Regions from separate parts of the Pseudoduganella sp. UC29_106 genome, predicted to be linked through region 2. Evidence: riboswitches for the same ligand, from Rfam matches in the RefSeq annotation. Region 2 holds a riboswitch; the other holds the start of a gene.
What was found. Region 2 has a riboswitch for cobalamin ahead of ACHMW6_RS03115 (TonB-dependent receptor domain-containing protein). Riboswitches for the same ligand answer to the same signal wherever they lie in the genome.
Positions count from the first base shown of each region.

Region 1: it holds a riboswitch for cobalamin, as region 2 does, so the genes downstream of both, ACHMW6_RS12465 (hypothetical protein) here and ACHMW6_RS03115 (TonB-dependent receptor domain-containing protein) in region 2, are expected to answer to the same signal.

Region 1 covers NZ_CP171977.1:2,395,763-2,401,056, reverse strand. The annotation lists gene ACHMW6_RS12475 (cobaltochelatase subunit CobN) at 1-1,500, opposite strand, end outside; partial or broken gene ACHMW6_RS12470 (hypothetical protein) at 1,583-1,699, opposite strand; gene ACHMW6_RS12465 (hypothetical protein) at 1,740-2,462, opposite strand; cobalamin riboswitch at 2,809-3,027, opposite strand; gene ACHMW6_RS12460 (DUF1593 domain-containing protein) at 3,197-4,804, shown strand; gene maiA (maleylacetoacetate isomerase) at 4,894-5,294, opposite strand, start outside.
Region 2 covers NZ_CP171977.1:554,485-559,778, forward strand. The annotation lists gene ACHMW6_RS03110 (FecCD family ABC transporter permease) at 1-156, opposite strand, end outside; gene ACHMW6_RS03115 (TonB-dependent receptor domain-containing protein) at 175-2,001, opposite strand; cobalamin riboswitch at 2,067-2,288, opposite strand; gene ACHMW6_RS03120 (histidine phosphatase family protein) at 2,275-2,823, opposite strand; gene ACHMW6_RS03125 (adenosylcobinamide-GDP ribazoletransferase) at 2,814-3,578, opposite strand; gene cobT (nicotinate-nucleotide--dimethylbenzimidazole phosphoribosyltransferase) at 3,582-4,613, opposite strand; gene ACHMW6_RS03135 (response regulator transcription factor) at 4,634-5,294, shown strand, end outside.

The sequences.
Region 1 (5,294 bases), 1.8 Mb from region 2:
CTCGATGAACTGCCCATCCAGGCCGGCCAGCAGCGCCGCCATCTCGCGGCGCGGCGAATCGGCGAGGCTGGCGGCGATGTCCGGGCCGTCGATGCCGCCCTTCTTCATCGAATCGAGCATCAGGCCGATCGATTCCTGTTTCCAGGGACGGCCGAAAATATGCAGGCCATGCGGCATGAACTTTTCCTGCAGCTTGGTCAGGTAGTGACCCACCTCGTGTGCCAGCAGATCGTCATCGGCCGCATCGAAGCCGATGCCGCGCACGGCCAGCACGTCGGCCATGGACGCTTCCAGTTCGGCCTTCAGGTTCAGCGCCGTGACGCGCTCGCGCATCAGTGCCGCGGCCTGGGATTTCAGCGACTCCGAGCTGGCGGCTTCATAGCTCTCGACCACCTGGCGTAGCGCCAGCAGCTCGTCGTACAGCGGCGTGCTGGCCAGCGGCGGCGTCAGGTGATCAACGATGACCGCCAGGCCGCGCCGCTTCGCCTGCGTGCCCTCCCCTACGCCATCGACGATATAGGGATAGATGCCGGGCAGGTCGCCGGCGATCAGGCTCGGATAGTCGTCGGAGCTCAGGCCGACCGCTTTACCGGGCAGGAATTCGTAGGTGGAATGGCGGCCTATATGCACCAGCGCGTCGGCCTTGAAACGGTCGCGCACCCAATGGTAGTAGGCGAGGTACTGGTGCGGCGGCGTGATGCTGGTGTTCGCGTGCAGCAGTTCCTCGTCCACTTCCCAGCCGCGCGGCGGCTGCGGCCCGATGAACACATTGCCGAACACCAGGCCGGGCACCAGCAGCTTGCCGCTGTCGACCATGATCCTGCCGGGCGCCGCGCCCCAACCTTTGAGGCCTTCGATGCCGTAGCCGGCAAGGCGCTTGCTGAGCGGCGCGAGCGCTGCGCAAGGACGGGCTGCGCGCACCTCCAGGCAGGCGCGGTAGCCTTCCGCCAGCGCCGCCAGGTCACGGATTGCGGCTTCGCGCTGCGGATGGTCCGCGCCTTCCACCAGGTGCTGCAATTCCTTGATGATGACGTCGGCCTGCTTGCGGCCAAGGTTCCGCTCGCCGCTTGTTTCGGCTTCCAGCACGTCGGCATGCAGGCGGCCCAGCAGGCCGCTGGTCATTTCGCCCTGCACGCGCGGCGGCAGCGTGCCGAACCAGCGCGCGTATTCCGCTGCGCTGACGCTGTTCACCGTACCGCTTAATTCGCGCAAGGCGGCGCGGTCTTCCGGCAGGTTGACGCCGTGCGCCATGATCATGTCCAGCAGCGCTTGCGGCGACTCGGGCAAGGCGCCCACCGTATAGCCGGCGTTCTTCATCGCGTGCAGCATGTCGAACAGCGAGGCCGGCACGTCCAGGTTGTCGGCGCCGATATTCTGCCGCCCCGGCGGGTGGTTGTAATAGATCAGCGCCACCCGCTTGTCGCGGTTGGCCTTGGCGCGCAATGCCAGCCAGCGGCTGACGCGTGCGGTCAGCCTGTCGGCCTCCACGGGCAGCACCACGGGCGGACGGTTCTCGAGTACCGGTCAGCTTGTCGCGCTGCGCCTGGCCCAGCGCTGCGATCACGATCGGCTGGCCGATGCCTTGCAACTCCGGCAGCGCCACGCGGTATTGCACCGAGTCCGGCGGCAAGCCATCCGGCGACAGATGCCATTGCAGCGCGGTGCGGTCGGACAGGCGAATCGCCTTGAAGACCGGCACATTCAACCGCTTCAGCGCTTCCGTGACGGCTTCGCGTCCTTCAGCTGCGCCCACGACGAAGTCCGCAGCACCACCAGCGCGGCCGGCTGGGCCGGCGCAAGCAGCTCGGCAGGCGCTCCAGTGCCTCGCGCGAGGCGCCGCCCCAGCGCGTGAGCACCTGCACGCAGGACTGGCCCCGCTGTTCGATGCGCTGGCAGACTGCCGCGGGCACCATGCTGTCCATATTCGACAGGTCGAGCACCACCACGGTGGGCTGGGCCTTCAGTCCCAGTTGCGCGGCATTGCCCGAAGCGCCCGCATCGGTCAGTTCGCGCCGGCCGACGCGCAGGCGCAACGTGGGTTCGGGCTGGGGGCTGGCCAGCGCCACGGTCGGATCAAGCAGATGCGCGAACAGCGCTGCCGTGTTGTCGGCGCAGCCCGCCTGCCACAGCTGGCGCGCAGCCAGCCAGTGGCTCGCGGCGGCATGGGCCTGTGCCGCTTTGAGGGCCGCTGCCGGTGGCGCTTCCGTCGACAGTTCCCGCAACAACTCGGGCGAAAAATCATGCAGGCCGCCGCGCGCGCTGCGGCTCATCAGACTGAGGCCAGCCTCTCCGTCGAAGGCTAAAACGGTGGTTTGTGCTCGGGCGTGGCGCGGCAAGGCGTCCTTCAGGCGGCGCGCCGGGTCTCCGAACAGGGAAACCGCCAGCACGCTGTCGGCCTGTCTGATCCAGAGGCCGGCGTCGGCATCACTCGCCGCCATCCACTGGGCAGGCGTGCGTAACACGAGTGCGGTCCCGCGGATGGCTGGCCAGATGGCGATGCGCCGCCTCGATCGCCGCCGGAGCGGCGCGCTCAGTCACAATGGCAAACAAGGTGGCTGCCTGGCCGTACGCGCTGGTGAGAACGCATAGCAGTGCTGCGAGAATCCGCACGAAAGTAGAAGTGCTCAATTTGACATTGACCGGTAACGCGCGCCTGGCGCGCATGAACACAGGCTGCTGCGTTTTTCCATGCCGGACGGGCACACGCGCGTGGCGCGGGCGCGATATGGCGACCGCACAATGCGGCTGCGCTGCAGGCAAAGGAAGAAACAACGAACAACCACCACGCAAAACCTCACCCCGGGTTTTGCGCAAGCAATCGTGACTGGCCGGTCTTCTGGCTTGCCGTCATCCTCCTTTGCACCTGCCTTCCCGTGCTAAGCACAGTGGCGTTCGATCAAAGTCGTCAGGCATACAGCAGCGGGGGCTGCGCCGGACTGGCATGCGATGAAAATCCCATGCGTCACCGGCTTCCCGTTTCACCCTCCGGCTGAAAAGCTGGAGGGCACCATTCACTGAATCAGCGGTATTTTAACTGCATTGCGGATTATTGCCAAAATTGCGGTGGAGAGTGATTCAACTGCCGCGCAGCGAGCCAGATTTGCGAAAAATTAGCTTGCTCCGATAAGGCGGTTTTGCGTACACTGGCCGAATGACACCGCTGTCATCCACAAACAATTAATCGATGGAGACAAACTTGATTCACTCAAGCACCGCGCAGCTCCGTTTCAATTGTCCGCTCCCCTTCCTTGCCCGCGCCTGCGTGGCAATGTTTGCGATCGCGGCTGCCACACAGACGATGGCCGGCGAGAGTCCGGCCAAGCCACAATATCTGGAGACACCGCCCAACGAAAAGCCGAGGGTAGTGATCACGGCCGATCCTGAACTCGACGATTCGAACTCGATGGTTCGGTTTCTGCTATACAGCTCGGATTTCCGTACCGAAGGGCTGATCTATGCCAGCAGCCAGTTTCATTGGACCGGCGACGGCAAAGGGACCAGGCTGTCAGTGCCAACTCGCGAGTACACCCTTTTTGGCCTGAAGCTCTGCCCTTGCACATCGTGGCGCTGGGCGCCGGGAGAGCGTTTCATTGATGACGCCGTGGAGAATTACGCCAAGGCCTATCCGAACCTGCGCGTCCACAACCACGACTATCCGGCCCCAGAGGTACTGAAGTCGAAGATCCGCTGGGGCAATGTGCAGTTCGACGGCGAGATGGAGCATGACACGCCTGGTTCGGACCTTATCAAAGCACTGCTGCTCGATAATGAGGAGTCGCCAATTTACCTGCATGCCTGGGGAGGCCAAAGCACCATCGCCCGTGCGCTGAAATCGATCGAGGAACAGTACCAGGGATCGCCGCAGTGGGCATCGATCCGCGCCAAAGTAATCCGCAAGGCCGTCATCCACCCGTCGGGCGACCAGGACGATACCTACGCCAATTACATCAAGCCCGACTGGCCCGACATCCGCTATCGCCTGCTGGCGGGCGGGGTCCCGCTGGGCTATGCGACACAGTCGAGGGTGGGCGAAGACGATGCTGCCTACTTTACGGTGGACTGGACCAAGTCCAATATTCTCGACCGCGGCCCGCTTGGCGCATCCTACCGCGTATGGGGCGATGGCAAGCACATGGTGCAGAACGACATCTTCGACTATTTCGGCATTGCGGGAAAATCCGCCGAGGAGCTGAAAAAGGAAGGTTATATCGTCTGGACACCACCGCGCGCAAAAGGCGAATTCCTGGCTGAAGGCGACACGCCAACGTTCCTCAACCTGCTCGATAACGGCTTGCGCGGCTACCGCGGCGACAGCTTCGGCGGCTGGGCGGGCACCCCGAACAACGGCCCCACGAGGAGCTTTGCTGTGCTGCTCAAGGCAATGGAAGCCAACATCGCCAATCCGCCCCCGCCGCGCCCCATCGAGCGCGCGCCCACGCATCCGTTCCTGGCAGCGGCACAGCGCGATTTCGCAGCCCGGCTTCAGTGGGCGACAACAGCGAACTTTGCCGGCGCCAACCATAATCCGATGATCGCCCTGGCAGGCCCGCAGCTGATCCGGGCGAAGGCGGGGCAGCGGATCACGCTTCGCGCGAAGACGTCCGATCCGGATGGCAACGCGGTCACTCTGAAGTGGTGGCGCTGGGAGGAGGCGGACGGTTACAAAGGGGCGGTGCGGCTCGAACCACTTGATCATGGCGTGAGTTTCGTCGTGCCGGCGGAGACGAAACCGGATGACATGATTCAGGTGATCGCCGAAGCGACCGACAATGGCTCGCCGGCCCTGACGCACTACGAAAAGTAGTGATTGTCGTGACGGAGTAAGGAGGATCGAGACGGCGCCGGTGAAACCAGGCGCCGCCTCCGGCAGGCAGCAGGCCCGCCCTCGCCTGGCTAGGCGATGTAATCCGGCTGATTTCCGGGCGCCGCCTGGACGAACGCCGGATGCGCCATGCAACGCTCGTAGACCGCCAGGACGCGTGTGAAGCGAGACAGGTTGCACCCGATACGCAGCGCATTCGCCACCTGGGGCACGAGGCAGCAATCGGCCAGCGTCGGCACATTGCCGATGCAGTATTCGCTTGCCGGGCGCCTTGCCAACAGGCTTTCTACAGCAGCCAGGCCCTCATCGACCCAGTGCCGGTACCAGTCCGATTTGTCCGTGTCATTCACGGCCAGAGTCGTGGACAGATAATTCAGCACGCGCAGATTATTGATCGGGTGGATATCGCAAGCGATCGTCTGCGCGATTTCCAGCACGCGGGCCCGTTCGATCGGCGCCTCTGGAATCAGCC
Region 2 (5,294 bases):
ATTCAGCAATTCCCGCAAGGCGCCCGGCATATCCGCCAACGGAATCGATACCGAGCCAGTCATGCCGGCAATCACCAGGCTGGCGATGGAAAGGACGACCAGGCCTACGGTAATCAGGCCGGCTCGGTTGCGCAATTGGGCGGAGAATGGATGCATTGCGGGAGCTTAACCGATTTAGTGGAAGCCGTAACGCAGGGCGGCGAACACAGTGGAACCGGCCGTTGCGTAATTGCGGGCCAGCTCATACTGTTTGTCGGCCACGTTGTTCCAGCGGACCAGGGCGGACCAGTCGCGCGAGAACTGCCAGGTCGCGTACAGGTTCACCAGGCCATAGCCGCCCAGGCGGTTGACGTTGGAGGCGTCGTCAAAGCGGTACGAGGACACCTGCCATTCCACGCCGGTGTGCAGAGGGCCTGCTTCATAGTCGACGCCCACGTTGCCATGGCGCCGGGCACGGCGCACCAGCGATTTGCCGGTCGTGTCATCCTTCGGGTCCTGGAAGTCAGCGTCCGCGCGCAGCGTGAAGCTGCCCAGGCGCTGGCGGGCCGACATGGTCAAGCCTTCCAGCGTGGCCTTGTTGACGTTATACGCGCAACCGAACTTGAAGCCGGGCTTGGGGCAGGGCGTCGTATTGACCAGCAGGTCGGTCAGCTTGTTGTGATAGTAGGCGGCAGTGAGGGCAGTGCTGCCGTTGTCGAAGTTCAGGCCTACCTCGCCGTTGCGGCCGCGCTCAGGCTTGTTGCCGTCGAAGCCGAAGCCCGGGTAGTAGAGTTCATTGAAGGTCGGCGCGCGGAAGCTGGTGCCGTAGCTGGCGTTCAGGCGCAGCGCGCTGGACAGGCGGTAGCCATAACCCAGCGAGCCGGTGGCCTTGTTGCCGTACTGCGAGCTGTCGTCGTTGCGGGCGCCGATGCTGAGCAGGTGCGGGCCGCGGTTCAACTGATAGCTGCCGGCGACGGACGTCGTGCTGCGGTCGCGCGAAACGGCCGTGGTGGTGGCTTCCACTTCTTCCTTGCGGTGCTCGACCAGCAGCTGCAGCATATCGTCGCCCAGGCGGTAGTCGTTCTGCCAGTTGAAGGTGGTCTGCTTGGTGTTGATCTGGCTGTCGGTGGCGGTGAAGCTGCCGGACTTGTCGCGGCTTTGCGCCGCCTGGGCCAGCATCGACCATTCGGAAGTGATCTTGTTGCGCGAGTAGACCGCATAGTTATCCAGCACCTGCACGCTGTCGGCGCGCGCCTTGCCGCTGTCGAATTGTGCGTCGAGGCGGCTGTGCAGGAAGAGCAGGCCCAGTTCATGGCCGGGGGCCAGCTGCCATGCGACCTGGCCGGCGGCATTTTCGCGCTTGTAGCCGTCGTCGTCCGGGTTATAGGAACTGTTGGCCGGCTTGGTGGCCGAGAAGCCGTCCGAGCGCTCTTTCGCTGCGCTCAGCGCATAGCTGACGGCGCCGCTGCTGCCGGATACGGCAGCCTGGTAGGCACGCGTATTGTCGGTGCCGCCGCCGACCGAGGCGCTGATGCTGGGCGCACCCTGGCCTTTCTTCGTGAAGATCTGGATCACGCCGCCGATGGCGTCCGCGCCGTACAGGGTGCTGAGCGGGCCGTAGACGACTTCGATATGGTCGATGGCTTCCATCGGGATCGCGTTCCAGGCGGCGGTGCCGCTGGTGGCGGAGCCGATGCGCACGCCGTCCACCAGCACGATGACCTGGTTGCCGTTGGCGCCGCGAATCAGCACGCCGGAGTTGGTGCCCGGGCCGCCGTTGCGGGTGACTTCAATGCCGCGCTGGCGTTGCAGCAGTTCCGTGATGGAGCCGGCGCCGGCGTTGGCAATTTCTTCCGCGCCGATAGTCAGCGTGTCGGCGACAACATCGCGCGCAGCTTGCGGAGTGCGGGTGGCGGTCACGATGACCGCGTTCAGGGCAGTGGTTTGGGCTTGCACGCTTGGCGCAGCAATAGCCAGGGCGAACGACGCGAGGGCCGCTTGCCGGGTGACGGGAGAGGTCATGACAAGTTTTCGATATTGAGCAACCAGCCCACGTCCCCGTAGACTGGAATCACACGAAAGCGCATTGCGCTTCCACCTGATTTGGCCGGTATCCGGGCTGGCATGCCTGGCTGTCTTGCCTTCCCATGCTTGCGCACAGTGGCGGAGGAGACAGCTGCCGCTTTATGGAGCGGCACATGCTTACCGTTGCGGGGGCAGCACACGTTGACCGTCGTGGACGGTGTCGTGTTTCCCGTTTAACTGCGTTCGAGGACTCGAACGCGGGCACCAAAACTATTCAATTATAACCCGGTGTATGCTGCCGTAGGCGATGGCGTGTGGTTTTGCAGCCGCTTGCAGCGCGGCTTCATGCAGGGCGGCGCCGCCGGCAAGCGCTTGCAGCAGGCGGATCGTGCCGGCGTGACATACCACAATGGCAGTGCCGTCCAGCGCTTTCAGGAAGGCTTGCACGCGGCGTGCCGCATCCAGTACGGATTCGCCGCCGCCGGGGCGGTAGTTCAGCAGGTCGGCGACCCAGGCATCGACTTCGGCGCGGGGGATGTCGTCCCAGGCACGCAGTTCCCAGGCGCCGAAATCCAGTTCGGCGAGGCGGGCGTCCACGATCGGCGCGCGCGGGGTAGCGAGTTGCGTGGCCAGGGCGGCGCAGCGCTGCAGTGGGCTGGTGCGGATGGGCGCCGTGCGCAGCAGCTCTGGCGGCAGCTCGGCGCGAACGCCCGTGACGCACGCGGCCAGCGCGGCGGGATCTGCCGACAGGTCGCTGCTGCCGTAGCATATGCCCGGCGCGGCAAGCGGCGCCGGGTGGCGGATGAGGATCAGCTCCACGCAGCCAGCGCGCCGAGGTAGAACACAGCCTCCGTCAGCTGCTGCACGGCGCCCAGGCAGTCGCCCGTATAGCCGCCCAGGCGCTGCGCGCATTTACGGGCAAGCCAGGCGGCGGCGAGGACCATGGCAAGCAGGCCACAGGCCAACGCAACCGGCGCGATCCAGCCACGCGCGGCGACAAGCGCCACCGGCAGTGCCGCGGTGCAGGCTGCGATGGCGAATTCGCCGCTGCGCATTTCCTGCGCCATCGGCTTGGCCTTGCCTTCCGCGCGGGCATATTCCATGCGCCAGATCAGGGCCGTCGCCATCAGGCGGGAAGCAGGATGGGCGACGAACAGCGCCGCCAGCACCCCGGTGTACGGCAGCGAAGACAGAGCCGCAACCTTGGTCGCCAGCAGGAGCAGGATGCCGATCGCGCCGTAAGCGCCGATACGCGAGTCCTTCATGATCTCCAGCACGCGCTCGCGCGTGTGGCCGCCGCCGAAGCCGTCGCACATATCGGCAAAGCCGTCTTCATGGAAGGCGCCGGTGGCATAGATGCCGGCGGCGGTGGAGAGCAGGACGGCGACCGCGGGCGGCAGTACGAGCGCAGTCAGCGCATACACGCCGGCGGCAATCGCCGCGACCACCAGGCCGACCAGCGGAAAATAACGGGAAGCGTGATGCAGCCAGGCCGCCTCGAAGCCGACCCAGCGCGGGATCGGCAGCCGCGTAAAGAATTGCAGCGCGATGAAGAAGAGGCGGACCTGCTGCATGAATCAGGCGGACTTTTCGCTGACCTGGGCGGAGTCGAACGTCGCCATCTGGTTCAGGAAGTTCACGGCCGACTGCAGCAGCGGCATGGCCAGCGCGCTGCCCGTACCTTCGCCCAGGCGCAGGCCCAGATTCAGCAGGGGACGTGCGCCAAGATGTTCCAGCATGCGCTTGTGGCCACTCTCGTCCGAGCAGTGCGAGAACACGCAGTATTCCAGCACTTCCGGCTTGATGCGGGCCGCCACCAGCAGGGCGCTGGTGACGATGAAACCGTCGATCACCAGGACCATGCGGCGCTCGGCCGCCTTCAGCATGGCGCCGGCCATCATGGCGATTTCGAAGCCGCCGAATGCGGATAGCACCGGCAGGCCGCCGTTGACGTCGTGCAGCTGCACCGCCGCTTCGATTACGCGCTGCTTGCGTAGCACGCCTTCGGCATCCAGGCCCGTGCCCGCGCCCACGCAGTCGGCCACCGGAATGCCGGTTAGCTTGTGCATCAGGGCCGCAGCTGCCGTCGTATTGCCGATGCCCATTTCGCCAAAGCCCAGCACATTGCCCGGCAGCGCTTCGACCAGCTCCATGCCGGCCTCGATCGCTTCCATGCACTCCTGGGCGGACATGGCCTTCTCCTGCGCGAAATTGCGCGTACCGGGAGCGATCTTGCGGTTCAACAGGCCTTCGCGCGGCCCGAAGTCGTGGTTCACGCCGGCGTCCACCACGCTCAGGGAGCAGCCGTTCTGGCGTGCGAACACATTGATGGCGGCGCCGCCGGCCAGGAAGTTCTCGACCATTTGCCAGGTCACGTCCTGCGGATAGGCGGACACGCCCTCGGCCACGACACCGTGGTCGCCCGCGAAGACCAGAATGGCAGGTTCGCGCAGCTCGGGCGACGTGGTCTGCTGGATCATGCCGATCTGCTTTGCCAGCGTCTCCAGTGCGCCCAGGCTGCCCAGCGGCTTGGTCTTGTTGTTGATCGCGCGATCCAGCTGTCCCGCGAGCGTTTCGTTAGAAATTGGGGTGATGTGTGGGATAGTCATCAGAGAATTATAATGCCCGCATGCGCATTCTCATCATTGAAGACAATCCGGACATTGTCGCCAACCTGTACGGCTTCCTGGAGCCCAAGGGTTACGTGCTCGATTCCGCCGCCAATGGCTACGGCGGACTGGGGCTGGCTGCGCAGAACGATTACGACGCGGTTGTGCTGGACGTGATGCTGCCCGGGCTGAATGGCCTGGAGCTGTGCCAGAAGCTGCGCGGGGAGCTGGGCAAGTCCACGCCCGTGCTGATGCTGACCGCGCGCGACACCTTGGAAGACAAGGTGGCTGGCTTCGACAGCGGCGCCGACGATTACCTCGTCAAACCGTTCTCCCTGGTCGAACTGGAAGTGCGCCTGCGCGCCCTGGTGCGGCGCGCGCGCGGCGCCCAGACGGCCAGCCCCATGCTGACCGTGGGCGAGCTGACATTCGATACCGCGAACTTCGAGGCGCGCCGCGCCGGCCGTCCGCTGGCGCTGACCCGCACTGGCTTCACCATCCTGCGCCTGCTGATGAAAGAGGCGCCCAATGTGGTCACGCGCGAAGCGCTGGAGCAGGAGCTGTGGGGTGAGGACCGGCCGGACAGCGATGCCCTGCGCACCCACATCCACGCACTGCGCCAGGCGCTGGACAAGCCCCATCCCTTCGCCATGCTGCGCACCATTCCAGGGATCGGCTACA